Regions from separate parts of the Microbulbifer pacificus genome, predicted to be linked through region 2. Evidence: predicted binding sites of a transcription regulator. Region 2 holds the regulator's gene; each other region holds the start of a gene.

Region 1 (9,745 bases), 1.3 Mb from region 2:
TCGGCCTTGCCGTCGCGCACCATGCTAAAGATTTCCTTGTGCGTCGGTGCCACGATAATTTCCAGGCGCACATCAAGTGACTTGGCAAATTTTTTCATAAGTTCATATTCGTAACCCATTATGCGGCCCTTCCACATGAAGTAAGTGCCGGGGTGGTTGCGCGTTACCGCGCGCAGGACACCGCGCTCCTTGATTTTGTCCAGGTCGCCGAGGTGGCGCATGTAGGGATTGGTGAGCTTGATCTTGCGGATGGCGTCGTTCAGGGCCTGTTGCAGTTGCGGGGAGTTTTTGCGCAGCCCTATCGCCAGTGGGTCCTCGCGCTCGAAGACGACATTTTTCTTGAGGTTGTCGCGAAATTGGCTGACGAGCGCGAAAATTTGCTCATCGATAATGGTGAAATCGATATGCCCCAGTGACACGTCCAGGGCAAGTTCGACATAATTTTTCTCCACAACCTTCAGGTCAATGCCGGGGTGCTGTTTGGCGAATTCTCGCCCGCGGGTTTCAAACACCGTGCCCTTGGTGACGGTCAGTGTCTTGCCCTTGAGCGCGTCGCCGACTTCCACTTCCGGTGTGTCTTTTTGGGAAATCAATGTGTCGTGGGTCTTGCCCATGGGATTGGAAAAATCGATAAGCGCGGCGCGCTCCGGGGTGGGAACCAGGTTGTTGGCGATGATGTCCCCCTTGCCTTCGATCAGTAGCGGGATCAGCTGATCGAAGTTCTCCGCATAGAGCACTACGGGTTCGAGACCGAGGATTTCCGCTTTCTGTTTTGCCAGCTCGATTTCAATGTCCTGCTGGGTGGCGGCGCGGTGCAGTGAGTCCGTATTGGCGATATCGGCCAGTATGCGCAGCTTGCCGCGCTTTCTGATCGCGTCCAGGTCACCTTTCTCGATGTAGTTGTTGTAGGCGCCGATGGGATACTCGCCGGTGGTGTCCGGCGCCCAGTCTGCTTCGGGGCGAAGCTCGTCGCTCGCCGCCGGACGACCCGCGTATTTTTGCTGGGGTTGTTGGTCGTCGCTCTCGTCGTTCGCGCTGGCGTTGTCGGTCGCAGAGCCCGTAGTTTCGGCTTGTTGCGAGGCTCCGGTGTCATCCCTCTGTGAAAGCTGCTCGATATGTTGATTCGGTGAAGATGGTTTGCCCGCCTCGCGCTCGCAGCCGCCAGCGAGCAGCTGGACACAGAGTAGGGTCAAGCAGGTAAACAGGCGCAGACCTGGCGGCATATGCGCTCCCAAACGGTTCGAATCGAGGTATACCTTCAAGTCTAGTCACAGGTTCGGGTTTGCAGCCGCTTCAGGCGGAGACGCAAAAAAAAGCCCGGCATGAAAGCCGGGCCTGTTCTCGCGCTTTGGGGGCACAGCAACTCAGTGCTGCGGTTTCTCCGGCCGATAGACCCCTACATTCTTGTAGCCTTCATCCAGCAGGTGCGAGGCGTGCAGCTTGCTCATGACACCGCGGGCGCAGTACAGCAGGTACTGCTTGTCCTTATCCAGGGTTTTGAACGCGGTGCTCAGGCGGTAAAACGGGATCGTCTCCACGCTGGCGTTGTCGAGCTCCAGCGGGTTCACTTCCTCTTCGGTGGGGTGGCGGATGTCGATGACGATGGCATTGCCGGGCGCGGCGAATTCCTCTACCGCCGGCGCGTCTTCACCGAGGTCTTCCATCACCTCGTCGATGTTCTGCATCACGCGGTTACCGATGGCGCGGTCGAGCACGGTGAAGTCGAAGCGGGTTTCCTCGTGTTGCACTTTTTCCATCTTCGCGCGCGTAGTGGGTTTCACCGAGATCACGCCGCAGTACTCGGGCATGTTCGCGGCAAATTCCTCGGTGCCGATCTCGCGCGCGGTGCGGATAATGTCGGTCTTGTCGGAGGTGATCAGCGGGCGCAGCACCAGGGTGTCGGTGACGCTGTCGATCACCGACAGGTTTTTCAGGGTCTGGCTGGACACCTGGGCGATGGCCTCGCCGGTAACCAGGGCATCCACATCCAGCTCCTTGGCGATCACCGAGCCCGCGCGCAGCATCATGCGCTTCAGGGTCACGCCCATGTAGGAGTCGTCGATGCGCTCGAGGATCTCGGCCACGACTTCGTCAAATGGCACGGTGATGAATTTCACCCGGTGCGAGGCGCCGTATTTTTCCCACAGGTAGAACGCCACTTCCTTTACCCCCAGCTCGTGCTGGCGCCCACCCAGGTTGAAGAACAGGTAGTGGGTGCGGATACCGCGCTTGATGGTCAAATAACTCGCCACGGTGGAATCGAAGCCGCCAGAGACCAGCGAGATCACCGGGTCCTGGGTGCCGAGCGGGAAGCCGCCGAGGCCCTGGTGCAGCTGCTCGATCACATTCAGCTTGTCGTGGCGGATTTCCAGTTTCACGGTGATATCGGGGTTTTTCAGTTTCACCCCGGCGGCGTCCGTATTCATGTTGAGGCCGCCGCCCACGTACTGCTCCACCTCGAGGGACTGGAAGTCGTGCTTGCCGGTACGCTTGGCCCGCACGCAGAAGGTTTTGCCGCTGAGCTTGTCGCCCCACACCGACAGGGTCTTCTGGTACATGTCGTCCATGTCGCCCAGGGGGAACTGCTGTACCCGCGCGAAGTTGGCGATGCCGGGGGTGTGCGCCAGCACCTCTTCAATGCGGTCGGAGAGGTGGGCTACGGCGTCCGGCGCGATCACATCAATTTTTTCCCAGTCCTTGCGCACCTGGATGCGGTCATCGACCCCGCGCAGCAGTTTGCGCAGGTTGTCCGCAAGCTGTCGCGACATGCGCTTGCGTACCGGGTTGCTCTTGATGGTGATCTCTGGGAAAAACTTGACGACGAAGTGCATAGGGATGTGCCAGAACCGCGATTGACAGAAATGTGAGCCGGGAACGCGTACACCGCTTCCCGGCAAAGGTGGCGAATTATAAACTCGCCACTGGGAATTTGCTTGCGGCACCAAATTGGTGCTTAACGTGACTTCTCAGCCCTTAATTGGTGCATATTGCGGTTTGAAAGCACCAATGTTGGGACTATCTTGGGGTTGTCCTGGGAATTGCCCGGCCAGTTTTGTCCCAAATTGGGCCACTGCCGCCGTATTCAGCACGCCAGTCATCGCCCACAGTCAGTTTGCCCCAATTTGGCACACTCCTTGCTTTTACTGTTGCCACAAGATAAAGCGAATTGGCGCGACACATAACTTTTTCATTCTTGGAGGACTGCAATGTCAAAGACGCTCGAACTGATCAAAGAGAGCGAAGCCAGATGGGTAGACCTGCGCTTCACTGATACCAAAGGTAAGGAACAACACGTTTCCATTCCTTCTAAGGAAGTGAACGGCGAGTTCTTCGAAGTAGGCAAGATGTTCGATGGTTCCTCCATCGCTGGCTGGAAGGGCATTAACGAATCCGACATGGTTCTGATGCCGGTTGACGATACCGCATTCCTGGATCCGTTCACCGACGAGCCGACCGTTATCATTCGCTGTAACATCGTTGACCCGATCACCGGTCAGGGCTACGAGCGCGACCCGCGTTCCATCGCCATGCGCGCCGAGGAATACCTGAAGTCCACCGGTTACGGTGACAAGGTTCTGATGGGCCCGGAGCCCGAGTTCTTCGTATTTGACGACATCACCTGGGGTGCCGAAATGGGCGGCGCCTTCTACAAGATCAACTCCCAGGAAGCGGCCTGGTCTTCTGGCGCCAGCTATGCCGAAGGCAACATGGGTCACCGTCCGGGCATTAAAGGCGGCTACTTCCCGGTTCCGCCCGTCGACTCCCTGCACGACATCCGCGCTGCCATGTGTGCCGCGATGGAGCAGATGGGTCTGGAAATTGAAGTACACCACCACGAAGTGGGTACCGCTGGCCAGTGTGAAATCGGCGTTGGCGCCAACACCCTGACCAAAAAGGCTGACGAAGTTCAGATCCTGAAGTACGCGGTGCACAACGTGGCCCACGCTTACGGCAAAACCGCCACCTTCATGCCCAAGCCGCTGGTAGGTGACAACGGTTCCGGTATGCACGTACACCAGTCCTTCAGCAAGGACGGCGTGAACCAGTTCGCCGGTGACGCCTACGCTGGCCTGTCTGAAACTGCCCTGTTCTACATCGGCGGTATCATCAAGCACGCGCGCGCTCTGAACGCCATCTGTAACCCGGGCACCAACTCCTACAAGCGTCTGGTTCCTGGCTTCGAAGCACCGGTAATCCTGGCCTACTCCGCGCGCAACCGCTCTGCGTCCATCCGCATTCCGTTTGTGCCGAGCCCGAAAGGCAAGCGTATCGAAACCCGCTTCCCGGACCCGATCGCCAACCCCTACCTGGCCTTCGCTGCACTGCTGATGGCTGGTCTCGACGGCGTGAAGAACAAGATCCACCCCGGCGACCCGGCGGACAAAGATCTGTACGACCTGGAGCCGGAAGAGCTGGCCGAGTACCCGACCGTTGCTTCCAGCCTGGAACAGGCCCTGGACGCACTGGATCAGGACCGCGCCTTCCTGACCGAGGGTGGCGTATTCACTGACGACGCCATCGACGCCTTCATCGCCCTGAAGCGTGACGAAGTACAGCGTGTGAACATGACCACTCACCCGGTCGAGTTCGAAATGTACTACTCCTGCTAATTCGCAGGTATCATCGCGGCACCGCCCCGGCTTTTGATATGAGGGCGGCGCAAAGATGACGAGAAAGCCCGCACTTCGGTGTGGGCTTTTTTTTTGCGACGCAGATGGCTAGCCTTAGCATTGCAACAGAACACAAAAAGTGAGGCAGGATTGCCCATGAACAAATGGTCCATCAAAAAATGGTTGCTCCCGCTGGTATTGGTGCTGGCGGTGCCGGCGATGGCGCTGCAGGATTCGGGCGCGCAATCGGGTGCGGAGGATGACAAATCCTCCAGTGGCACCAGTGTCTACAAGATCGTCGGTCCCGACGGTCGGGTCACGTTCAGTGATACCGCACCCGCGGGTTCCAGGGCGGAGAAGGTCAAGATAGGCCCCACCAACGTGCAGCCGATTGCGCTGCCCGTGCCCCTGCCGGTGCGCAAGCTGTCCCCCCGCAGTGACGAGGATCGCGGCGACCTGGGGCCGGTGAATTTCGCCATCGTCAGCCCGTCCAACGATGCCACCATCCCGCCGGGGCAGCGCTTTATCGTGCTGCAGGTGGCGCTGGAACCGGTGCCCCGCGACGGTTATGCCTTCTACGCGGTGATCGACGGTCAGCGCTGGTCCGGCACTTCTTCCGGCACCAGCCTGGATATCTCCGCGCTGGAGCGCGGTTCTCACACCATCCAGGCGGTGTTGCTGGATGCCAGCGGTCGGCCACTGGCGCAGTCGCAGATGATCCAGGTGCATGTAAAGCGTCCCGGCGGCCAGATCCCGGATTTCCCCGCGGAGCAGGCCCCGCAGATGCCCAAAATGCCCCAGGCACCGGGTGTTGCCAATCCACCGAAACCCCAGCCACGCTGATACGCGCCGCCGGTTTCGCCGGGCGCCATCTTCGGCGTCCGGCACTACGTCCCCTCCTCTTTCCCTTCCTCCATCTCAGTCATTCTTCTCAGTCATTTCGCCGCCATGCTGCCGCGCCTGGCGCCGCTTCTGTCTGCGTGCCCAATTGTGAGCGGCATATCTGGCTATTTTTCGATCGTCGCACCATAATGGTGCGCAATATGGCGGTATCTTTTCTCGGTGCCCCTGAAAGTTTCCTGTGAATCCGGTTTATGCGCCATTTTGGTTTGCTTTTTGCACTGCCATTAGGCGAACCGGAGAAGTGAACCAAATCGCAACTCGCAACCTCGGAAGACCGAATGCTCAACGATCGCCAGTTACGCCTGCTGCTGGACAACCTAACGTCGGCTGTCTTGGTGCTCGATGAAAACCTGTCGCTGTGTTACCTCAACTCGGCGGCAGAAGACCTGGTGGCAGCCTCCAGCGCCCGCGCCATCGGCCTGCCGCTGGACGAGGTAGTGCGGGAATCCCGCTCCCCGGAACAGGCGCTGCGCGCAGCGCTGGCCACCGGTGAGAAGTACACCGTGCGCCGCGCCCTGTGGTTTCTGCACAACCTGGAAGAGTGCACCGTGGACTACTCGGTGACGCCGCTTACGGATCTCGGCCTGCTGCTGCTGGAAGTCCAGTCCATGGACCGCCTGCTGCGCATCGCCCGCGAGGACGCGCTGCTCTCCGCCCAGGAGACCACCCGCAACCTGGTGCGGGGCATGGCCCACGAGGTGAAAAATCCCCTCGGCGGAATTCGCGGAGCGGCACAGTTGCTGCAACGGGAGTTGAAGGATCTGGGTGACGATGGTCTCGGGGAGTACACCCAGATCATCATCGAGGAGGCGGATCGCCTGCGCAATCTGGTGGACCGCATGCTCGGCCCGCGCAAGCCGGTGAAGCTGCAGCCGGTGAATGTGCATTCGATCACCGAGCGGGTGGCGCAGCTGATCGAGGCGGAGTGCGATGGCGCGCTGGAAATCAAGCGCGATTACGATCCCTCGATTCCGGATATTCCGGCGGACAGCGAACAGCTGATCCAGGCGGTGCTGAATATCGCCCGCAACGCCATGCAGGCCATTGCCGAGAATATCGGGCTGGCGGAGGGTGAGCTCACCATTCGCACCCGGGTGCAGCGACAGTTCACCATCGGCCGTCGCCACTGCGCGCTGGTGTGCCGTATCGACGTGGTCGACAACGGCCCGGGGATTCCGGAAGACATCCGCGAGCGAATTTTTTACCCGATGATTTCCGGGCGCGCCGAGGGCTCGGGGCTGGGGCTTTCCATTTCCCAGCACATCATCAACCAGCACCGGGGGCTCATCAAATGTGAGAGCCGCCCGGGACTGACCGAATTCCAGATTTATCTGCCGCTGGCCAACGATTAGGGGCCGGCGGGGACGAGAACCAGTAGTACGAAAATTATTAGAAAGTAATCACAGAGCCGGAAAATTATTATGAACAATCGCGTATGGATCATTGATGACGACCGCTCCATCCGCTGGGTGCTGGAGCGCGCCCTTTCCCGGGCGGGTATCGACACAACCTGTTACGAAAATGGCGATCGCGCGCTGGACGATTTTTACAGCGAATCACCGGATGTGGTGATCAGCGATATTCGTATGCCCGGTTCCGATGGCTTCAAACTGCTGCAGCGCTTCCAGGCCGAACGCCCGTCGCTGCCGATCATCATCATGACCGCGCACTCGGACCTCGACAGCGCGGTGGCGGCCTACCAGGGCGGTGCCTTCGAATATCTGCCGAAACCCTTTGACGTGGACGAGGCGGTAGCGGTGACCCGCCGCGCGCTGGCCCACGCCAATGAACAGCAGCCGGAAGAGCCGGTGGTGATCGAAAACGGCACCGGCAACAAGGAGATCATCGGCGAGGCGCCGGCGATGCAGGAGGTGTTCCGCGCGATCGGCCGTCTGTCCCACTCCAATATCACCGTGCTGATCAACGGCGAATCCGGTACCGGTAAGGAACTGGTGGCGGCGGCGCTGCACAACCACAGCCCGCGCAAGAGCCAGCCATTTATCGCATTGAACATGGCGGCGATTCCCCGGGACCTGATGGAGTCCGAGCTGTTCGGCCACGAGAAAGGTGCCTTCACCGGCGCCAGCGCCCAGCGCGCCGGCCGCTTCGAGCAGGCCAACGGCGGCACGCTGTTCCTGGATGAAATCGGGGATATGCCCGCGGAGACTCAGACCCGTCTGCTCCGGGTGCTTGCAGACGGGGAGTTCTACCGGGTGGGCGGCCACACCCCGGTAAAAGTGGATGTGCGTATCATCGCCGCCACTCACCAGAATCTCGAGCGTCTCGTCGAGCAGCACAAATTCCGCGAAGACCTTTTCCACCGTCTCAACGTTATCCGCATCCATATCCCGCGTCTCGCCGATCGCCGCGAAGACATTCCCCGCCTGGTGCGACACTTCTTCAATATCGCCGCCAAGGATCTCGGGGTGGAACCGAAAATCCTGCTCAAGGACACCGAGGAATACCTCTCCGGCCTCGGCTGGCCCGGTAACGTGCGCCAGCTGGAAAACACCTGCCGCTGGATCACCGTGATGGCCTCTGGCCGCGAAGTGCACATCGACGACCTGCCGCCGGAGCTGCACCAGCAGAGCGCCAGCAGCGAAGTGCCGCAGGACTGGCAGAAAGCCCTGCGCCTGTGGGCCGATCAGGCGCTCGCCACCGGCCAGCGGGAAATCCTCGGCCAGGCCGTGCCGGCGTTCGAGCGCGCGCTGATCGAAATCGCCCTCAAGCACACCGCCGGTCGCAAACGCGACGCCGCCGAACTGCTGGGCTGGGGGCGCAACACCCTCACCCGCAAGCTGAAAGAACTGGGCATGGGCGGCGGCGAGGACTGACAGCCGCCACCTCCGGCGATATCATTGCCACGGGCACCCTCGGGTGCCCGTTTTCATTTGCGCGCTGTCGGCCAGAGGCCGCGCCGTATCCATCTCTGCTTTAATGCCAGATAGCTACCCACAAGTATTGATCCCGGAGTCTTTCATGAGTGACCTCCCCCACTGTCCCAAGTGCCAGTCGACCTATACCTACGAAGACCGCAACCTGTTTGTGTGTCCGGAATGCGGGCACGAGTGGTCGGCGCAGCAGGGTGCGTCGGACGCCGATGACGGCCTGGTAATTAAAGACGCCAACGGCAATCTGCTGGCCGACGGCGACACCGTGACCGTGATCAAAGACCTCAAGGTCAAGGGTTCGTCACTGGTGGTGAAAGTGGGCACCAAGGTGAAGAATATTCGCCTGGTCGAGGGGGACCACGATATCGACTGCAAAGTGGACGGTATCGGCCCGATGAAACTGAAATCTGAATTCGTCAAAAAAGCCTGATTCCCCGCGCTGCCGGCGGAGAACAATTCGCCGGCAGATCGCTCTGCGCTGGTCCAGACTTGCCCATAACCACGGGGTTTTTCTGGAACATACATGGCCATAACGAGGTCGTTTTCTGATTTATCGCTGACCGGGGTGTATTTCGCTTCCATCCTGCTGGTGCTTGCAGCTCTCGCCTGCGGTTACCTGGTGGGGCGCCGGCTCGGGAGAAGCCGCAAAGGTCACCGGGATGATCCCTCCATGGGCAGTGCGGTGGCCGCCACTCTCGGTCTACTGGCTTTCATGCTGGCACTCACCTTCAATATGACCGCCGACCGTTTCGGCCACCGCAAGGCGCTGCTGCTGGAAGAGGTCAATGCCATCGGCACCACCTACCTGCGCACGGATTTTCTGCGCGCGGACAATCGCGCGCGCGCGCGCCAACTGTTGCTTGATTACACAACCTTGCGCGGTTTTGACCCGCACACGATGAGTGCGGAGGATTTTCTGCATGACATCCGCCGCAGTGAGCAAATCCAGCGCGAGCTGTGGCAGCTGGTGGAGAAGGAAATAGCCGCTGGTACCGAAAGCGTTCGCCTGCGCGCCTTCTACGAACCGCTGAATCAGGTCATCGACCTGCACACCTCACGCCTGCAGGTGGGCATGGAATACCAGGTGCCGGCGCCCATCTGGGCGGCGCTCTATGCGATTACCGCGCTGGCGGTGTTTGGCATTGGCTTTCAGCTGGGGGTCAGTGGCAGCGGCTCGAAACTGGTGGCACTGGCAATGGCCATGGCATTTGCGCTGGTGATCCTGCTGATTGCAGATCTCGACCGCGCCGGCGAGGGGATGCTGGTAGTGGACCAGGCGCCGATGAAGAGCCTGGCCAGGCAGATGAAAGAGAGTGGCGACGGCACACGATAAGGTTGCCG
Region 2 (9,745 bases):
ACCTGACGAATACGCGGCGGCGAGCTTTCCAGCAGCTGGGCAATACTCTGGGGGGAGAGGGACTGCAGCATTCGCTGCACTTCGCGCCCGGTGCCACTGTCCAGCGCAGCATACAGCTCACCGAGCTGGCTCTGGGCGCGGAAGTTGATGTCGGCGGAGACGGGATTGGGCACAGGGATACCTGGTCAGGGGCGGGCAGCGAGTGCCGGCATTATACCGGCGGTGGAACGAAATGAGATCAGGGCGTTATTCGCCCTCGCCAAAGCGATCGTTGATCAGTGCACAGATGGCTTCGTGGGCTGCATCTTCGTCGCGGCCGCAGATTTCCAGTTCCAGCTCAACCCCTTTGCCCGCCGCCAGCAGCATCAGTGCCATCACACTCTTGCCGTCTACCGCTTTGCCCTGGCAGTGCACTTTTACTTCCGAGGAGAAGCGCGCACTGGTCTGCGCGAATTTGCTGGCGGCGCGGGCGTGGAGCCCGAGTTTGTTGATGATGGTGATACGGGTTTTCTGCATATGACTGTTCTGGTGCGATTGCTCTGGTTTTGCGCTGTGGTGGCGGTCGCCCTGAGTATGGGGCTGGTTTATTTCTGCTGCTCGCGGTGGCGAATCTGGATGTTCTGGAATTCTCTCGAAAAGTATTTCGCCAGCTGCTCCACCATGTACACGGAGCGGTGGCGGCCCCCGGTGCAGCCGATGGCGACGCAAGTGTAACTGCGATTGCTCTGCTGGTAAGAGGGCAGCCAGCGCTCGAGAAACGCTGTTATATCCCGCTGCATTTCCTCGGTCTCGCTATGGGCGCGCAGGAACTCCACCACTTCCGGATCTAGCCCGGTCTTGTTGCGCAGCTCCGTCACCCAATACGGGTTTGGCAGGCAGCGCAGGTCAAACACCAGGTCTGCGTCCACTGGCACACCGTGCTTGAAGCCGAAGGACTGGAACAGGATTGCCATGCCCGGGGAGTCTTTGCCCACCACACGGGTTTTAATCTGGTCGCGCAGCTGGTGCAGGCTGAGGCTGCTGGTGTCGATCACCAGGTCGGCCATGGCCGCCAGCGGTGCGAGCAGTTCCTTTTCGTGATTGAGAGCTTCCAGCAGATGGGTGCGACTGTCGCTCAAGGGGTGCTTGCGGCGGGTTTCGCTAAAACGTTGCACCAGCACCGGCGAGCGGGCATCCAGGTAGATGACGTCGCATTCTACGCCGCTTTCGCGCAGTTCGCTGATCACCCGCGGGGCCTGGCGCACGTCGTGCCACAGGTTGCGGGCGTCGATACCGAGCGCGAGATGGGTATTTTTTTCGGGGGGGTGTTCGGTAACCCGGCGGATCAGCTCGGGCAACAGGCTGGCGGGGAGGTTGTCGATGCAGTTGAAGCCGACATCTTCGAGCAGCTCGAGGGCGGAACTTTTTCCTGAGCCAGAGCGGCCGCTGATGATCACCAGTCGCATAGAACAAGCGCTCCTTGCTGATTCGGGTTGGCCGGGCGGCAGACCTGTGGTGGGAGGCTGCCGGAGCCGGTCATCTGGCAGCCATACGGTTGTGCACCGGGCGCCGGACAAATGCGGTGGCTATTATGCCGCCGCCGCACTGTTGATGGCCAGTGCGTAGAGCTCATCACTGGTGGTGGCTTCGCGCAGTTTTTCGCGCACGCGGCTGTCGCTGAACAGGGCAGCGATTTCCGCGAGGGTATCCAGGTGTTCCTGGTCCGCGTCTTCCGGGACCAACAGGGCAAACAGCAGATCCACCGGTTGGCGGTCGATGGCATCAAAATCTACCGCTGGCGACGTGGTGCAGAGCACCCCGATGGGACGCTCGCAGCCGGGCAGGCGACAGTGGGGGATAGCGACACCTTCACCGATACCGGTTGAGCCCAGGCGCTCCCGTGCCACCAGCTGGTTGAAGACGGTATCAGAATCCAGATCGGGGTATTGTTCTGAGATCGCCTGCGCGATATTGAGTAACAGCTTTTTCTTGCTGCTCCCCGCCAGGTGGCACAGGCTCAGGCGGGGAGAGAGTAATGCTTCCAATGTCATAACTTACTGGTGATCTGACAGTGCAGGCCAGCCGTTTCCCTGGGGCAACGTCTAGCGGTGACTGCGTAATTTCTCTTTGTGTTTCAGCAGCTGCCGGTCGAGTTTGTCAGCGAGCGAGTCGATCGCCGCGTACATATCTTCCGATTCTGAATCCGCAAATACGTCCTTGCCGTTAACGTGAACCCGCGCTTCCGCTTTCTGGATCAGTTTGTCGACGGAAAGGATGACCTGGGTATTGGTGATCAGGTCGTGGTGGCGGGAGAGCTTGTCCAGCTTGGTCAGGCAGTAATCGCGAATGGCCGGGGTTACGTCTACATGGTGGCCACTGATGTTGATCTGCATGGATTTCTCCTCATCGGGTACAACACAATTTGGCTGCCCCCCGCACAGGGCGGCAACCCTACTAGGAAGTTCACCAGAATGGAAGGATACACTCGATTCCTGGGCATTGGTCGGGCAGAAATTGATCGAAAACGGCGCTTGCACAGAGGGAGTGTGACCGGCTGATCCGCTTCGGTCTATTTACACCAGTCGCTTGCGCTCGCTGGAAGAGGGAATGCCCATGGACTCGCGGTACTTGGCGACGGTGCGGCGCGCGACCTGAATGCCCTGTTTGTCCAGCTCCTGGGTGATCTTGTTGTCCGACAGCGGCTTGCGCGGTTGCTCTGCGTCCACCAGCTTGCGAATCAGCGCGCGGATGGCCGTGGAGGAGGCGTCCTCACCGGAGTCTGTGCTCACATGGCTGGAGAAAAAGTACTTGAGTTCGAATACGCCGCGGGGAGTGAGCATGTACTTTTGCGTGGTCACCCGGGAGATGGTGGATTCGTGCATGCCAATGGTCTCGGCAATATTGGCCAGTACCATCGGCTTCATCGCCTCCGGTCCCAGCTCGAAGAAACCCTGCTGTTTTTCGACGATGCAGCTCGCCACCTTGAGCAGCGTCTCGTGGCGGCTCTGCAAGCTTTTCAGAAACCAGCGGGCCTCCTGCAGGTTGTCGCGCAGATAATTGTTCTCAGTGGAGTTGTCCGCGCGGCGGATAAGCGCGGCGTAGGCATCGTTGATGCGCAGCTTGGGCGTGGTTTCCGGGTTCAGTTCCACTACCCAGCGCTGCTCGCGGCGGCTGACGATTACGTCCGGCACCACATACTGGGGCTCCTCGCCGCCAAAGGCCTCGCCGGGGTAGGGGGTGAGGGTCTGGATCAGGCGCATTACCTCGCCGAGCTGTGCCTCGCTCAGTCGGGTACGGCGACTCAGCTGGCGAAAGTCGCGTTTGCCCAGCAGGTCCAGGTGCTGGCCGACCACGGTCAAGGCCTGTGCCAGCCAGGGGGTGCTCTCCGGCAGCTGGCGCAGCTGTAGCAGCAGGCTCTCGCGCAGATCGCGGGCGCCGCAGCCCACCGGCTCAAACTGCTGGATGGTTTTCAGTACCGCCAGTATTTCTGCCACTTCGATCGCAAACGATTCCGCCAGATCCTCCAGATCGGTATCGAGAAAACCATTGGGGGCGATTGCGTCGATCAGCGCCTCGCCGATCAACTTGTCTTCTGCCGTCAGTGGAGTGAGATTCAGCTGCCACAGCAGGTGGTCCTGCAGGCTCTCCGCGGCGGCGTTGCGCTGTTCCAGCGCGTACTCTTCGCCGTCGCCACCAGAGTGACTGCTGTTGGTGTAAATATCGTCCCAGCGGGTGTCTACCGGCAGGTCTTCGGGGATGTCGCTGTTCCAGTCGCCATCGGCGGTGGACTCGCTCTCGCCCTCGCCGCCGAGGCCTTCGCGGCCGCTGTCGGCACTGTCCAGAGTCTGGCGCTCAATGGTGGCGGGGGTGTTCTGTTCCTGCAGATGTTCGCCGGCGTGCTCGTCAAAGTCCGATTCCAGCAGCGGGTTACTGTCGAGGGCAGACTGAATCTCCTGTTGCAGCTCCAGCGTCGACAATTGCAGCAGGCGGATGGCCTGTTGCAGTTGTGGCGTCATCGTCAGCGAAGTGCCGAGTTTTAACTGGAGTGACTGCTTCATAGGGGGAGTGTCGGCATAAAATTCTGGCGTTGCACCGCTGCGACACATTTGATGCTTGTGTCGGCGGCAGATTGCTCATCGCCTGCAGACTACCCCGGGGTAATTCGGAACACAAGTGGCAAGGGGCGCAGGAATAAGCAATAAGCGTGCCGAAAAAAATATCCGTCGCGATTGTCGCGGTCAGAATTGTGACAGGAATCGGTAATTGAAGGGTGAAATGCTGATGATTTCACCCATATAGGGTCAGATGGTGAACTCGTGTCCCAGATAGACGTCTTTCACCTGTTTGTTCTCGGCTACGTCTTTGGGGTCGCCGGAGGCGATGATGTGGCCCTCGCTGACGATGTACGCGGTCTCACAGATATCCAGGGTTTCACGCACATTGTGGTCGGTAATGAGCACGCCAATACCGCGGTCTCGCAGGTGGCGGATGATCTGCTTGATGTCGTTCACGGAGATGGGATCCACCCCGGCAAACGGTTCATCCAGCAATACAAACGCCGGATTGGTGGCCAGCGCGCGGGCGATCTCTACCCGACGTCGCTCGCCGCCGGACAGCGCCATGCCGAGGCTCTCGCGAATGTGGGTGATGTGGAATTCCTCGAGGAGTGATTCCAGTTGCTCCAGGCGCTGGTTGCGGTCGAGGTCTTTGCGGATCTCGAGAATAGCGAGGATGTTGTCCTCCACCGACAGGCGGCGGAACACCGATGCTTCCTGGGGCAGGTAGCCGATACCCTTGCGCGCGCGACCGTGCATGGACAGACCGGTAATATCTTCCTCGTCAATCATCACCTGACCGGCGTCGGCCTGTACCAGGCCGGCAATCATGTAAAAACAGGTGGTTTTGCCGGCGCCGTTGGGGCCGAGCAGGCCGACAACCTGGCCGCTGGAGACGCTCACGGATACATCTTGAACAACTTTGCGCTTTTTATACTGCTTGGCGAGATGTAGCGCTTTGAGCGTCGGCATAGTGAATTCCGGTAACTGCGCGGCTGTTTTGCCGCCTCTTTTGACTGTTCGGTTTGTATGGGGCGCGTAGATTACTGGCCGTCTTCCGCGGGGGTGGGCTCGGTTTTGGATTCGGGCTTCCAGATCATTTCCACCCGTTTCTTTTCCGACTGACCCTGGGCTTGCATCTGCTCGCTTTTGAGGTCGTAGTTGATGCGCTCTGCCGACAGTGTGTTGCCGTCGCGGTCCACGAACGCTTCGCCGCTGAGTTGCAGGGCGTCGCTACTCACCAGAAACTCGATGCGTTTCGCGCGGGCCTTGACCGGGTTGGTGCTCTCTTCGACCTGCTGCTGGAAGTGGGCCGGGGAGCCGGTGGCGATCACCTTGTTGATCTCCCCCTTGGTATTGCCGTGCACTTCCACTCGATCGGCGCGGATCTGCAGTGAGCCCTGACTGATGACCACGTTACCGCTGTATACGGAAAGATTCTGGCTGCGGTTGGCCTCCAGTTTATCGGCGGATACCTTCACCGGCTGTTCACGATCGTTGGGCAGGGCGTGGGCCTGGCTTGCCAGCAAAAAGGTCGCGGCCACCGCGGCGCGCAGGATGCGAGCAGTCGCCGACAGGGGCGCGCGGCGTAAATCAACGGGGTTCATAGCTGCTTTCCACATTTGACAGAATTTCTACCTTGTCCTGCTTTAGATCGGCGCGCAGGCCCTTGCCGGTGGTGCGGTTGGGGCCGTCGGTAATGGTAACAACTTTGTCGGTTTCAGCGAATTCTTCGCGGGGTTTGATGGTAATTCTCTGGGTGGACAGGCTTATGCCGGGTTGTGGCAGTTCGCGGATGGAAACCTTGCCCTGCAGCACCACTTTCTGACCGTTGTCAAAGGCGATCCCGGTGCGGGATTCGGTGCGCCATGTGGTGTCCTCACCCTGGTAGAACACCATGCGGGGTTCGGTGAGGTCTGCGCGGTCCCGGCGTGCGAACTGGAAGAAAGTGACGCGCTCGGCGTCCACTTCGTAGGCGAGGGAGCCCTCGGCGCTGTAGTGGCGCGTGCGGGCATCGCGGATGATGAGATCCGCTGCCCTGTTGTGCTCCTGCTGTGTTGGCTGCTTGCCCAGCAGTTGCTTGGGTGGGCTCTCGGTAAACCACAGTCCCAGGGAGATGAGTGCGACCACGATGACAAGTGGTAACCAGGTGCGCATGCTGTATCCGTTTCCTCGCTATCGGCGGCTATTTTGGCCGTCCGTTTAGACTTCTGTTCAGTGATGGCTGGCGAGATAGGGCGCCAGCGCGGCGTCAAAGGTCCCCTGCGCCTGCATGATGCGGTCGCAGACTTCGCGTACGGCGCCAAGGCCGCCCTCGCGCTCGGTCACGAAAAGTGCGCGCTGTTTTACCGGTGTCGCGGCGCTGGGGACTGCAATCGGGCAGCCCACCCGGGTCATCAGCTGCAGGTCAGGATAGTCGTCACCGATGTAGGCAATCTGGGCCAGGTCATAGGGCTCGTTGGCGAAAAGTTCCAGAAAGGCGCTGTACTTGTCTTCCCGGCCCTGGATCAGGCGGGTGATGCCGAGGTCGTGCGCACGTTTTTCCACCAGAGCGCTGCGGCGACCGGTAATGATGGCCACTGCCACCCCTGATTTCTGCAGCATTTTGATACCGTGCCCATCCAGGGTGTGGAAGGTTTTCAGCTCGTTGCCGTGGTTGTCAAAGTACAGCCGGCCGTCGGTGAGGACGCCGTCCACGTCGAGTATCAGGTGGCGCACCTTGCTCAGTTTTTGCTCGATACCCTGATCGAGGTCTTGGTCGCTGAGCGGTTGCACTGGGCTTTGCTGGCTCAAGAGGGGATCCTTCTATTTATAGGGCGTGGCGTCAGATGACACCGGCGCGCAGTATGTCGTGCATGTGCAGCAGGCCTACCGGATGGTGTTCCGGATCTTCTACCACCAGCGCGGTAATCTTGTTGTCTTCCATAATGCGCAGGGCTTCCGCCGCCAGAATGTGGGCGCTCACGGTTTTCGGTCGACGGCTCATCACCTTGTCCATGGTGGCGCTGTCGAGCTCGATCTTCTGGTCGATGACCCGGCGCAGGTCGCCATCGGTAAACACGCCCTGCAGTTGCCCCTTGTCGTCCACCACGGTCGTCATGCCGAAGCCCTTGCTGGTCATTTCCAGCAGCGCCTGGGAGAGCGGTGTGTCGGGGGATACCTGCGGCAGTTCCTGTCCCGCGTGCATCACGTCTTCCACCTTGAGCAGCAGTTGGCGCCCAAGCGCACCGCCGGGGTGGGAGAAGGCGAAGTCTTCTGCGGTAAATCCGCGAGCCTCCAGCAGTGCCACTGCCAGCGCATCGCCCATTACCAGGGTAACGGTGGTGGAAGAGGTAGGGGCCAGATTCAGCGGGCAGGCTTCGGTGTCGACGGCAATGTCCAGATTCACGTCGGCAGACTGCGCCAGGGGGGAATCCGCCTTGCCGGTCATACTGATCATGGGAATGCCCAGACGTTTCAGCAGCGGCAGCAGGGTCAGGACTTCGGCGGAGGTGCCGGAATTGGAAATGGCGATAACCAGGTCCTGGCGGGTGATCATGCCGAGGTCGCCGTGACTGGCTTCGCCGGGGTGCACGAAAAAGCTGGGTGTGCCGGTGCTTGCCAGGGTCGCGGCGATCTTGCGCCCGATATGCCCGGATTTACCCATGCCGGAAACGATGACGCGCCCGGGGCAGTTCAGAATCAGTTCGCAGGCACGGTGGAAGTCGTCACCGATGCGTCCTTCCAGTGCGGCTACCGCGGCGGCTTCCATGGATATGGTGCGGCGTCCGGCCTGGATGATCAGATCTTTTCCCATGACATCTCTCGTGTGGAATTTCCAAGGTGGCAGGTGGGCTATATATACCGGTGCCACTGCGTTCATTCTAGAAAACGCGGGCGGGGTGCAACCCTGCCAGATGCGACCTGTCGCGATCCGCTTTTGTTCCGCTGTGCCTCGGACTGACGTGCTAACCTTTTACTATCAGCGGAGGTTGAGGTTTGCGTCACGGAATGTCTGCGGGCCGGGCTGTGCGTCACCTGTCGCTGATGTTTCCCTCGGGCGGTTGTGGCCGGGCGGCGGAGCGAAAGTGACTCCGTGCCGCTTGTCCGCGGCGGCGCCATGGTATAGTTTGCCGCCGCTATTGTCAGCTGTGGCGTTGGACTGGGTCCGATTTCAGTCTCATCTGTAGCCGCCAGCAAGATATTTCGGCATCGCCATGACACTTTTTCGTGTTGTGTGCATCCAAGGGACGAATTGCCAATGGGAGATTTTCAGTGAGCGCACTCACCATGACCATCAAGACCGGAGCTTTCCAATCCGCAATCGCACGCAAAGCCAGGGCGCTGCTATCCACTGTCCTGCTGTGCAGCCTGGCACCGTTTGCCGGCGCTGCCGAAAACCCCTACACCATGATTGAGAGTGTATCCACAGAGCTATTGGATGTGGTCCGCTCGGAGGGGCAACTGGTCAGTTCGAACCCGCAGCGCTACTACGCGTCCATAGATCGGGTGCTGGCCCCGGTGGTGGATTTCGACTTTATTGCCATGGGTGTTATGGCAGACTACGCCAAGCAGGCGACGCCCGCGCAGCGTGCAAAATTCACCAGCGCCTTCCGTCGCGATCTGGTGGCGACCTTCGCCCGCGGTGTTGCCAGCTTCGGCAGTATGGATGTCAAGGTGGTGAATCCTGGCTCCGTCCCCAAGGGTGGCAAGGTTAATGTGCTACAAGAAGTGCGCAGCTCGGAAGGGCTGACCAAGGTGGCATATACCATGGCGCGCAAAAAAAATGGTCAGTGGAAACTGATCAACGTTGTCCTGAACGGCGTCAACCTTGGTAAAACGTTCCGCGGCCAGTTCTCCCAGGCCATGCAGACCAACAAGGGTGACCTCGACAAGGTGATTGCCAACTGGTCCGCGGCGGACAAAGTCGCGGATGAGATGCAGTAAACGCATCGATGATATTGAGGCGCAGTCCGCAGAATCGCGGCTGCGCCAGTGGACGCTTTCCAGTACACTTCGCGCCTGCTTTAACCCCGACCGAATTCCCACCTGTATTTATTTTTTATGCAACCAGATCAGATCAAAGCCCTGATTGAAGGGCAGATTCCCGGCAGTCAGGTTACCGACGTGTCTTTCGAGGGCAGCCACCTGCATTTGACCGTGGTCAGTGAGGCCTTTGGCGGCCTCTCGCGGCTAAAGAAACAGCAGCTGGTTTACGGTGCGCTGTCCGACAAGATTGCCGATGGCACCCTGCACGCGGTGCAGATGAAAACCCTTACCCCGGAAGAGGCCGGTCAGTAACCTCTACTCTGCCGGGCTTTGAGCTTGCCAGGGATTTTTGCTTCGCAATGGGACACCAGTTCGAATGGACAAACTGATTATCGAAGGGGGCTGCCCCGTCTCCGGAACCTTGAAAATTTCCGGGGCCAAGAATTCAGCACTGCCGATTTTGGCCGCCACGCTGTTGGCGGACGGCCCGGTGCAGATTCACAACCTCCCGCACCTCAACGATATCACCACCATGATTACCCTGCTGCGCTGCATGGGTACCGAAATCACCATTGACGAAAAACTGGGTGTGGAGATTGATCCACGTTCGGTGAACGAGCTGACCGCGCCCTACGAACTGGTAAAAACCATGCGCGCGTCGATCCTGGTGTTGGGCCCGCTGCTGGCACGACACGGTGTGGCCAACGTATCGTTTCCCGGTGGTTGCGCGATCGGCAGCCGCC
Region 3 (9,745 bases), 1.7 Mb from region 2:
TACCACCATCGTCACCAGCGGCAGCCAGGCCAGCGGCGAGACCGGTTTGAAAATCTGCACGATCGGATTGACTGCACTGTTCAGGGTTTTGCTGAGCCCGATGGCAATGCCCAATGGAATGGCAATCGCTGCCGCCAGCAGGAAGCCGCTCATCACCGTTACCAGGCTGGTGCCAATCTGGTCGACGAACGTTTCCTTGCCGGTGTAGGCGCGGATTTTCGGCTCGTAGCTGGGATCTGCCGCGAGCCGTTCTGCGTTACGCACTTCCTGACGCTGGTAAAAAGCGTGTTCCTTTTCCCGCGAACGCTGGTGTTCACCATACAGCGCCTTGAACTGTTCCATTACCGCAGCGGGACCGGGAAATTTTCCCAGCGAAGTATCGATATTCTGTGCAGTCACCGACCACAGCAGCAGGAAGCCGAGCATCCCCAGTAGTGGCAGTGCCACCAGACGTACGGCGCTACCGAGTAAATTGCTTTCCAGTTGCGGCAATCGGAAGCCATAAAACTTGCCCGTATTCACTGTCGTGCTGTTCATACCTGCTACCTCGGGGTTCGTGTTGGTAAATTCCGGTTAAAGTTTCTGGCCGGACTTAAGGCCGATAGTAAACTTGTCGATGTACTCGTTGGGTTTGTGGCCGTTGTAGACGATGCCGTCGATAAAATGCGTCTGCGGATCGCGGAAGCCGTCTTCGTTGGCGAAGTCTGGGAACTGGTCTGCGCGAGCCAGCTTGTCGGCGACCAGAGATTGGGCCGCGGCCTGGTAGATATCCGGGCGGTACACTTTCGCGGCCAGTTCCTTGTACCAAGCATCAGATTTGTCGTCGGGAATCTGGCCCCAGCGGCGCATCTGCGTCAGGTACCAGATGGCGTCGGAGTAGTAGGGGTAGGTGGCGTTGTAGCGGAAGAACACGTTGAAATCCGGCACTTCGCGCTTGTCGCCTTTTTCGTACTCGAAGGTGCCGGTCATGCTGTTGGCGATCACATCGTAGTCCGCGCCCACATAGTTGGAACGGGACAGGATCTTCACCGCTTCCGGTCGGTTTTTATTGTTGTTTTCATCCAGCCACATGGCGGCGCGGATCAGCGCGCGGGTGATGCGCACCGTGGTGTTCGGATACTTCTCCGCGAACTCGCGGGTGATGCCGAACACTTTTTCCGGGTTGTCTTTCCAGATCTCATAGTCGGTTACCACCGGCACGCCAATATTCTTGAACACCGCCTGCTGGTTCCATGGTTCGCCCACGCAATAGCCGTAAATGGTGCCGGCCTCCAGGGTTGCGGGCATTTGCGGCGGTGGGGTGACGGAAAGCAGCGCGTCGGCATCGATCTGGCCGGAGATGTCACCCTTGTGTGGTGCGTAAAATCCCGGGTGGATGCCGCCGGCAGCGAGCCAGTAGCGCAGTTCGTAATTGTGGGTGGATACCGGGAATACCATACCCATATTGAACGGTTTGCCGTCGGCCTTGTATTTTTCCACCACCGGCTTGAGGGCATCGGCCTTGATCGGGTGTACCGGTTTGCCGTCCGCCTGCGTGGGGATATTTGGTTTCATCTGCTCCCAGATGGCGTTGGAAACGGTGATCCCGTTGCCATTCAGGTCCATGGAAAACGGAGTGATGATGTCGGCTTTGGTGCCGAAACCCATGGTGGCGGCGATGGGTTGGCCCGCCAGCATGTGTGCGCCATCGAGGCGGCCGTCGATTACGCCGTCCAGCAATACTTTCCAGTTGGCCTGGGCTTCGATGGTGACGTAAAGTCCCTCGTCTTCAAAAAAACCCTTTTCGTAGGCGATGGCGATAGGCGCCATATCCGTGAGTTTGATAAAGCCGAAGGTGAGTTCCTCTTTTTCCGGATAGCCAAGTTCTGCGGCATAGGCTGACGTCATGCCGGCGCCGAGTCCCGCAGCCAGTGCCAGCATTGCGGCCAGTTTTTTGAAGGGCGTTTTCCAGTACATGGGTGTCGTGCTCCTGCTCTCAAAGTGATTCAGAATTGGTCTTCGAAAATTTTGCGCAAAAAAAAGCGCTCACCGATTCCCTGCAAACGGGGCAGGATCGGTGAGCGCCTCTGCTCAAGGGCAAACGCCTTGGCGTTGCCAGTCTGATTGTTATCCGGGCTTAAACTGCGCCCGGTAGGTCAACGGAAATGAGTGGCCACAGTTGCCGGGTCATTTCGGTGCGGATAAGAGTTTCCGCATTTATCTGTCGCTTTGCAGACTCTGTGCCAATTTTTCACAGCTGGATCATGATTGGCGCCCCAATGAATTCTGCAGGACGTTGTGGCTGTGTCGCGAGAATAGTGGTGGGAATGCGGCAACTTGTTGAATTTTCGACAGGTTTTTTTCGCTGGCTTTGCTGTGCTTGCCCCAGCGGAGCTCCGTTTCAGTATTTTTCGGAGGCTTTGGTGCGGTGGGATTTCGCGACAGGCTGGTTTATACAGCTGCGCTTACTGTCGCGGTTACTGCATCCATTTCGGTGCGTTAGCGAGAACGGAATGGTGCATGCGCTGTAAATAAGCACGGCCGGATGGCGTCAGGTAAAAACAAAAAAAGGGCCGGGCGCTGGCGCCCGGCCCTTTTAATCGGGTGAGTCAGTGATCTACAGCGTGATCAGAAACTGTAGTTCAGGGATGCACCCACCAGCCAAGCCTCGAGGTTGGTGGTGCCACCATTGAAGTAGGTACCAAGTCCAGCGGTGGGTGTCAGCGGCAGTGCCTGGAACTCCTGAATCGGCTCGTCGTCACCCCACAGGTATGCCAGACCGGCGTCAATGCTCAACTGGTTGTTGAACTTGAAGGTGCCGCCAAAGGTCACCCACTGACGGTCTGCATCCGGGATGGACAGGGTGCGCCAGGTAACCGGCAGGCCAAGTCCGCCTCCCAGGCCATATGCTGCTGATTCTTCGATGCCGTCGTGGTTCAGGCCATCGCGCGCCGCGCCTTCGTCATAGGCGTAACCGACACGCCAGGTGACTTCATCACAGGGGTAGTACTCCAGGCCCAAGCTGTAGCGCCAGCCGCTCTGGAAGTTCTCTTCCTTGATGTGCAGCGGGTTGTAGTCCGGAATCGGAACGCCGTCGATGCGCTGGTTCGGGAAGTAGGCCTCCAGGCGCTCGAAGTCATTCCAGTCGGTCCACAGGGCGCCAAAGGCAATGCCCCAGTGCTCATCGAAGCGGTGATAGATACCCAGCTCTGCGATATCCGGCAGATCCAGGGTCAGGTTGGCCCGCTCGTTGTGGAAAGTGCCAATGACATTGCCGGCATTGTCGTATGCGCGAAGCAGATCGGAATCCACATCTGCCTCAATTTCCGGGTCAAATTCGGACTGGTAGGAAAGGGCAATACGAGTGCGGCCGTCGACACTGCGCCACAGCGCACCAATGCTCCAGCCGTAATCCCAGTCGTCGCCATCGGCATCAAGAAGTTTCGCGTTGGATACGGAAGTGCCCAGCAGCTGTTGTGCGATAGGATCGAGCACAAAATTATTCGGCACTTTGCTCTTCAGTGTCGCGTCCGCATACAGGAAGTTGACGGATACTCCGATGCTGAATTGATTGTTGTAATCAAATGCCACAGACGGGGCGATATCCACGCTCAGCAGCTCGGTTTTGTCGGCAATATGGGTAACCGGCCAATCGGAGTCGAAATCGGTTTCGAGGCCGTAGTCGGTATTGATCGCCAGACCGAATGACCAGCAGTCATTGAATGGAACTGCCAGATAGGCATTGGGAACAGCAGCGCTGGTTGCGTAGTCATTCGCCTCTGCAAATACCGAGGCCGCGAGTGTCGGACCGGCTGGGGTCAGCAGGTAGTAGTCGGTCGTGCCTGCGGCATCAATTTCCGGGTTTACATAAGTTACACCGACGGAAAACGCCATTTCGTTGAACAGTGCGGAGCCTGCCGGGTTGCGGGCGAGAATGGCTGCGTTGTCGCCAATGGCGTTTTCAGCCGCGAAAGCACGGCCGAGACCGGAGCTGCTGGATTCCTGAAGTCCAAAGCCTGCAGCCATGGCGCCGCTGGAAAAAATGCCACTGGATGCGGAACAGATTGCCGCAGCCAGCGCGGCTCTACGCAGAATTTTGATAGTCATGAGGTCCCACTCTATTGCTGAAATTAGTGCCGACGGGAGAAAAAATGCCCTGGTCTGGCAGAGAAGCATTTCCAGAAATGGTTTTACTGAAGCAAACAAATTCCCAGTTGTTTGATTCTAGCAGTGCGATTTTTACTCACGTGGAGAATGCGGCGACTTTATAGTGGCCCTAAGCGGAAAAATCTACGCCTTGGCGTAGATTTTTGTAGAGATGTGAAAAATTTTTTCGGATTATTTTTTTGCGCTGACTTCTTTACCGTCGATGGATAATTTTGTCAGGGTGATTTGGTAGCTTTTGCCATTATCTTCCTGCTGCATAAGCTTCACCAAGGCGTAATTCCACTCCGGTGCAAACCAGATATTGGTGACGCGTTCTGCATCCTCGCCACGCACACGTTGCACCTTGATGGTTTCGATCAACCCCATTGGCGTTTTTAGTTTTTCACTGCCGGTAATTTCAAATTCGTATTCGCGAATTTTCTTGCCGTCCGCTACCTGGTATTTCAGTGGTGATTTGCCATTGGCGACATCGATGGCCAACTGCAGCTGGTAGCTGATCTTGTCCTGAATATTTCCCGGTGCGTTGTCGATACTGAGGGATTTGTCGTACACATTGATCACGCGGGTGGCGTTGTCTTCAAAACTGAGTGCGGTGTGGCGATCTTTGCCGAGGCCGGATTTCTGGTAATCGTAATGTTGCGGAACAAGCCGCAACCCCTGTTGGGCGAAGCGGGAATACTCCTCGATTTTGGCAAACATGGAGTGGGCGGAAAAATCCAGGCGCCAGCTGCTGGGGCCGCCATTGAGCTTGCGCTCGGCAGTGACGCCGAAGCCGCTGAACTCTGCCCTGTACGTGGCAGTGAAGGGAATAAGTACTTGGGGGGGAGGGGTGGCGCTGGTGCCTTGCTGGGCGAAACCGGGAGCGCTGGGTATCAGCGCAAAAACAAGCGCAATAACAATTGCTGAAAAAGCGTTGAATGCTGCGTAACGAGACAAGATTCCACCTCCGGCCTGTAATTCTATTTCCATAGTCCAGGCCGGAAGTGTAACCGGCCTGTCAGTCGAGACGCTTGCCGCTGCGGGGCAACAATTCCCCATCCAGCTCAACGCGGTCGCCGACCATTTTGAGCCGCCCCTGGGCAAACCAGCTGGCGGCCAGCGGATAGATCCGATGTTCCTGCACCAGTACCCGATGTGCAAGTGCCTCGGCGGTATCGCCAGACTCAATGGGTACCGCCGCCTGCACGATAGGCGGGCCGCCATCCAGTTCTTCGGTAACGAAGTGTACCGTGGCGCCATGTTCGCTGTCTCCAGCATCCAGAGCGCGTTGGTGGGTGTGCAGGCCCTGGTACTTGGGCAGCAAAGACGGGTGAATGTTCAACAGGCGTCCGCTGTAGTGGCGCACAAAGCCCGGAGTGAGGATGCGCATAAAGCCCGCCAGGATCACCAGATCCGGGCGGTAGGCATCAATCACCTCAATCATGGCCTCATCGAAGCTTTCGCGGTCGGAGAAGTCCCGATGGCTCAGGACTTCGGTGGTGATACCGGCATTCTTGGCCCGGGTCAGGCCGTAGGCATCTGCCTTGTTGCTGATCACCGCTTCCACGGTGTAGTCACAGGCGTCATCCGCCGCGGCATCGAGAAACGTCTGCAGGTTGCTGCCGCTGCCGGAGATCAGGACTACGGCGCGGCACTTGCCTGGCAGGTTGGCAGCGAGTTCGGTGGCTGTCGACATGGAGGTTTAGAGTCCCGCCAGCTCGACGGCTTCACCGCTATTGCCGGCTTCGATGCTGCCGACGATAAAGGCCTCTTCACCCAGTTCTTGCAGTCGGGCCAGTGTCTTGTCCGCTTTGTCGGCGGGTACGCAGACCACCATGCCCACACCGCAGTTGAAGGTGCGGTACATTTCGCGGCCTTCGATGTTGCCCGCTTCCTGCAGCCAGCGGAATACCGGCGGTAGCTCCCAGCTCTTGGTATCGATCACGGCGCGGGTGTTTTCTGGCAGCACGCGCGGCAGGTTCTCCAGCAGGCCGCCACCGGTGATGTGGCAGAGGGAGTTGACCTGCACTTCCTTGATCAGGGTCAGCAGGTTCTTCACGTAGATGCGGGTGGGGGCCATCAGGGACTCGGCCAGGGTTTTACCTTCCAGGTCCTTCTGCAGGTCGGCACCACTGATCTCCAGCACCTTGCGGATCAGCGAGTAGCCATTGGAGTGGGGGCCGGAGGAGCGCAGGGCGATGAGCTTGTCGCCAACCTTTACCTTGCTGCCGTCGATGATGCCGGATTTTTCCACCACGCCCACGCAGAAGCCGGCGAGGTCGTAGTCGTCGCCTTCATACATACCCGGCATTTCCGCGGTTTCACCGCCCACCAGGGCGCAGCCGGACAGTTCACAGCCTTTGCCGATGCCACCCACCACATCTGCGGCGATGTCGACGTTCAGCTTGCCGGTGGCATAGTAGTCGAGGAAAAACAGCGGCTCGGCGCCAGCTACCACCAGGTCATTGACGCACATGGCAACCAGGTCGATACCGATGGTGTCGTGGATGCCCAGGTCCATGGCCAGGCGCAGTTTGGTGCCCACGCCGTCGGTGCCGGAGACCAGCACCGGCTCTTTATAGCCGCTCGGCAGCTGGCAGAGGGCGCCAAAGCCACCCAGTCCGCCCATCACCTCCGGGCGCGAGGTGCGCTTGGCAACATGCTTGATGCGCTCAACCAGAGCGTTACCCGCGTCGATATCAACGCCGGCATCTTTGTAGCTGAGGGAGGGAGAGTTGGGCTTGGAGTCGCTCATGGTTCAACCTGTAAGGGCCAGTTTCGAAGGGCGCGTATTCTAGTGGAAAAAGTACACATTGTGCGAACTGAAGGCTGGGAGAAATAGCCGACACTGATACAATAGCCGGTAATTGGCTGCCGGGAGGTGACTCCCAATCCGCAGGTCCGCCGTGAGCGGCCTCCTGCTGGCCGCGCAGTCACACGCAAAAACATAAGAGGTAAGGGGACTGAGAACCGATGCCATTAACGACGAATTTCCGTATGGTGCTCTGTTTCTCGCTGTTACTGGCGGCAATGATGCTGGCATTGCCGTCTTCGGCCAGAGTTTTGCCCGATTTATACGAGATAAGTGAAGCGGTTGCCAGCCGTGGAACCTCCGACCGCGCCGATGCCACGGTGCGCGGCCTCGGGCGGGTATTTGTGCGGGTGACCGGTGACCAGAATATTGTCAACGACCCGAAACTGGCGCCGGTGCTGGAGCAGGCACAGAAGTACGTGCAGAGCTATCGTTACGACAGTGACATCAATCAGCTCTTCCTGAACCTGACCTTCGACCCCAAGGCGGTGAATGATCTGGTACATCAGCTTCAGTTGCCCCTGTGGCCCAACAACCGTCCCGGCACCCTGGTGTGGATGGCGGTGGATACGCTGCAGTCTGGCCGCGATACCCTGCGCCAGGAAGATTATCCGGAGCTGTTCGGCCTGCTCGACGGTATCGCCCAGGAGCGCGGTCTGCCGCTGGACTTCCCGGTCATGGATCTCAATGACCAGCGCAATATGCCGCTTGGCAGCCTGTGGGCGCAGGATGAGGCTGCTGCCCAGCAGGCGGGTGTGCGCTACCGCCCGGATGCCACGTTGATGGGACGTCTGCTGCAGACCTCCGCCCAGCGCTGGCAGGCCAACTGGCTGCTGATTCACGGTGGTCGCAGCTATGCCTTCGATGCAGAAGGCAGCTCGCTGGAAGAGGTCGCCCTGCGCGGTGTGAACGAGGCCGCCAACCGCATGGCCGAGCGCTATGCCGTGCGCGCCAGTGGTTCCGGTGTTGCCAGCGCGGTGCTGGTGGAAATCGCCGGAGTTCGCAGTTTTACGGATTACTCCGAGGCCACCAGTTATCTGCAGGGGCTGGCCCAGGTCAGCAGTGCCGATGTACTGGCGGTGAATGGCGATCGCCTGACCCTGTCTCTCACCACCAGCATTCCGCTGGAAAATCTGCGTGATGTGCTGTCCCTCAACCGCAACCTGCAACCGGCGGGTGAAGATGGACTGGTGGATCTCTCCGGTTACCGCGCCCCGATGGGTAGCGCGCAAAATCCGCTTCGCTACAGCTGGCACTGATCGTGGGGGAGAGTAATCAATCCGGTGGCGTTCCACAGCAGCTCTCGCTGGGAGTCTCCCTGCGGGATGACGCCACTTTTGCCAATTTTTTCCAGTCCCGGGATGAAGGCGAAGGTCTGGAGGGGAGCAATCGCCAGATTGTCGGCCTGTTGCGGGCCTTCGCCAGTGGCGACAACGCCGAGCCGTGTATTTATATCTGGGGGGAGTCTGGCAGTGGGGTAACCCATCTGTTGCAGGCGGTGTGCCAGGGTGCAGAGAGTGCCCGGCGCGGTTTTCAGTATCTGCCGCTGGCGGATCTGATCGACAGCGACCCGGAGGGGACCGTCGAGGGGCTCGAGTTCCTCGACCTGGTGTGTATTGACGATTTGCACCTGATCGAGAAGCGCCGCAACTGGCAGACGACACTGTTCCACCTGTACAACCGGCTGCGCGATAGCGGCCGTCAGTTACTGATTGGTTCGCGCAAATCGCCCCGCGGTCTGAAGCTTGAACTGGCGGACCTGCAGTCGCGACTGCAGTGGGCCCTGATTTTCCAGCTGCACCCGCTGAGTGACGACGACAAGCTGGCGGCACTGCGCCAGCGCAGCAAACTGCGTGGCTTTGACCTGCCGGAAGATGTGGCGCACTACATTCTCCATCGGGCCCCGCGGGACACCCGCGCGCTGTTCGCCTGCCTGGAGCAGCTTGACCGCGCCTCGCTGCAGGCGCAGCGCAAAATCACTATTCCCTTCGTCAAACAAGTTCTGAATATCTAGGTTCAGACTCGTCTTGTACCAGGCCGGCGCAACCGCCCGGCCTTTTTGGCATTTGCTTCTACACTGTATTCGTTAGCGTGAATTAATACGCCGGCTGCCCGCGGTCGTCGGTGTGTAGTGGAGGAGACTCATGTTCCGAATTTCCAGGTTTGCCAAGCGCTGTCTGATCCACGGGGGTGTCGCCGCCGCGCTGGCGGGGGCTGCCGCATTTACCAGTGCGGAAACCGTGGTGAGTGTATTGAAGCTCGACAGCAAAGGGGTCGGCACGATGCTGGGCACCGTCACTATCACCGAATCCAAGTACGGCCTGGTATTCACACCCAATTTGAAGGGTTTGCCCGACGGGGTTCACGGTTTTCATTTGCATGAAAACGGCAGCTGTGAAGCAGGGGAAAAGGATGGCAAAAAGGTAGCTGGGCTGGCGGCGGGCGGTCACTATGACCCACTGAAGACCGGCAAGCACGATACGCCCTGGGGGGATGGCCACCTGGGCGATCTGCCAGCTCTTTTGGTAGATTGCGACGGTTTGGCAACTACGCCAGTACTGGCCCCACGCCTGAAGATGTCCGACCTCAAGGGGCGCGCACTGATGATTCACGCCGGTGGCGACAATTATTCAGACCAACCGAACCCCCTGGGAGGGGGCGGTGCGCGTCTTGCCTGCGGGGTAATTCAGTAATGGTTTTCCGCTAGCACACCACTGTCGACACCATAGCCCTGGCACTGGCTGCTCACAGCCTTGTCGTCCGCCGGGTTGAAGTGCGCATCAAAACACCGCGGCAGGGGCCAGCTCG

Evidence for each region. Region 2 encodes sigma-54, which starts transcription at its own class of promoters, with help from an activator protein. Its sites were predicted from a motif close to TGGCACANNNNTTGCNNT; they were not measured.
Region 1: glnL (nitrogen regulation protein NR(II)) is a predicted target of sigma-54. The motif match lies at 5,716-5,733, and genes of this name have one in related genera.
Region 3: R5R33_RS15300 (CmpA/NrtA family ABC transporter substrate-binding protein) is a predicted target of sigma-54. The motif match lies at 2,208-2,225, and genes of this name have one in related genera.

Annotation. Positions count from the first base shown of each region.
Region 1 covers NZ_CP137555.1:2,416,629-2,426,373, forward strand. The annotation lists gene R5R33_RS10445 (MltF family protein) at 1-1,223, opposite strand, end outside; gene thiI (tRNA uracil 4-sulfurtransferase ThiI) at 1,365-2,831, opposite strand; gene glnA (glutamate--ammonia ligase) at 3,207-4,610, shown strand; gene R5R33_RS10460 (DUF4124 domain-containing protein) at 4,767-5,453, shown strand; gene glnL (nitrogen regulation protein NR(II)) at 5,792-6,865, shown strand; gene glnG (nitrogen regulation protein NR(I)) at 6,935-8,347, shown strand; gene R5R33_RS10475 (zinc ribbon domain-containing protein YjdM) at 8,493-8,834, shown strand; gene R5R33_RS10480 (bestrophin-like domain) at 8,928-9,737, shown strand.
Region 2 covers NZ_CP137555.1:1,081,441-1,091,185, reverse strand. The annotation lists gene mgtE (magnesium transporter) at 1-173, opposite strand, end outside; gene R5R33_RS04940 (HPr family phosphocarrier protein) at 247-516, opposite strand; gene rapZ (RNase adapter RapZ) at 585-1,445, opposite strand; gene ptsN (PTS IIA-like nitrogen regulatory protein PtsN) at 1,569-2,030, opposite strand; gene hpf (ribosome hibernation-promoting factor, HPF/YfiA family) at 2,082-2,372, opposite strand; gene R5R33_RS04920 (RNA polymerase factor sigma-54) at 2,553-4,037, opposite strand; gene lptB (LPS export ABC transporter ATP-binding protein) at 4,281-5,006, opposite strand; gene lptA (lipopolysaccharide transport periplasmic protein LptA) at 5,078-5,641, opposite strand; gene lptC (LPS export ABC transporter periplasmic protein LptC) at 5,628-6,191, opposite strand; gene R5R33_RS04900 (KdsC family phosphatase) at 6,249-6,827, opposite strand; gene R5R33_RS04895 (KpsF/GutQ family sugar-phosphate isomerase) at 6,859-7,830, opposite strand; gene R5R33_RS04890 (MlaC/ttg2D family ABC transporter substrate-binding protein) at 8,289-8,960, shown strand; gene R5R33_RS04885 (BolA family protein) at 9,078-9,314, shown strand; gene murA (UDP-N-acetylglucosamine 1-carboxyvinyltransferase) at 9,379-9,745, shown strand, end outside.
Region 3 covers NZ_CP137555.1:3,588,313-3,598,057, forward strand. The annotation lists gene R5R33_RS15295 (ABC transporter permease) at 1-537, opposite strand, end outside; gene R5R33_RS15300 (CmpA/NrtA family ABC transporter substrate-binding protein) at 574-1,956, opposite strand; gene R5R33_RS15305 (OmpP1/FadL family transporter) at 2,608-4,086, opposite strand; gene R5R33_RS15310 (DUF3108 domain-containing protein) at 4,318-5,184, opposite strand; gene purN (phosphoribosylglycinamide formyltransferase) at 5,144-5,821, opposite strand; gene purM (phosphoribosylformylglycinamidine cyclo-ligase) at 5,828-6,880, opposite strand; gene R5R33_RS15325 (DUF2066 domain-containing protein) at 7,099-8,196, shown strand; gene hda (DnaA regulatory inactivator Hda) at 8,199-8,951, shown strand; gene sodC (superoxide dismutase [Cu-Zn] SodC) at 9,082-9,630, shown strand; gene R5R33_RS15340 (catalase family protein) at 9,624-9,745, opposite strand, start outside.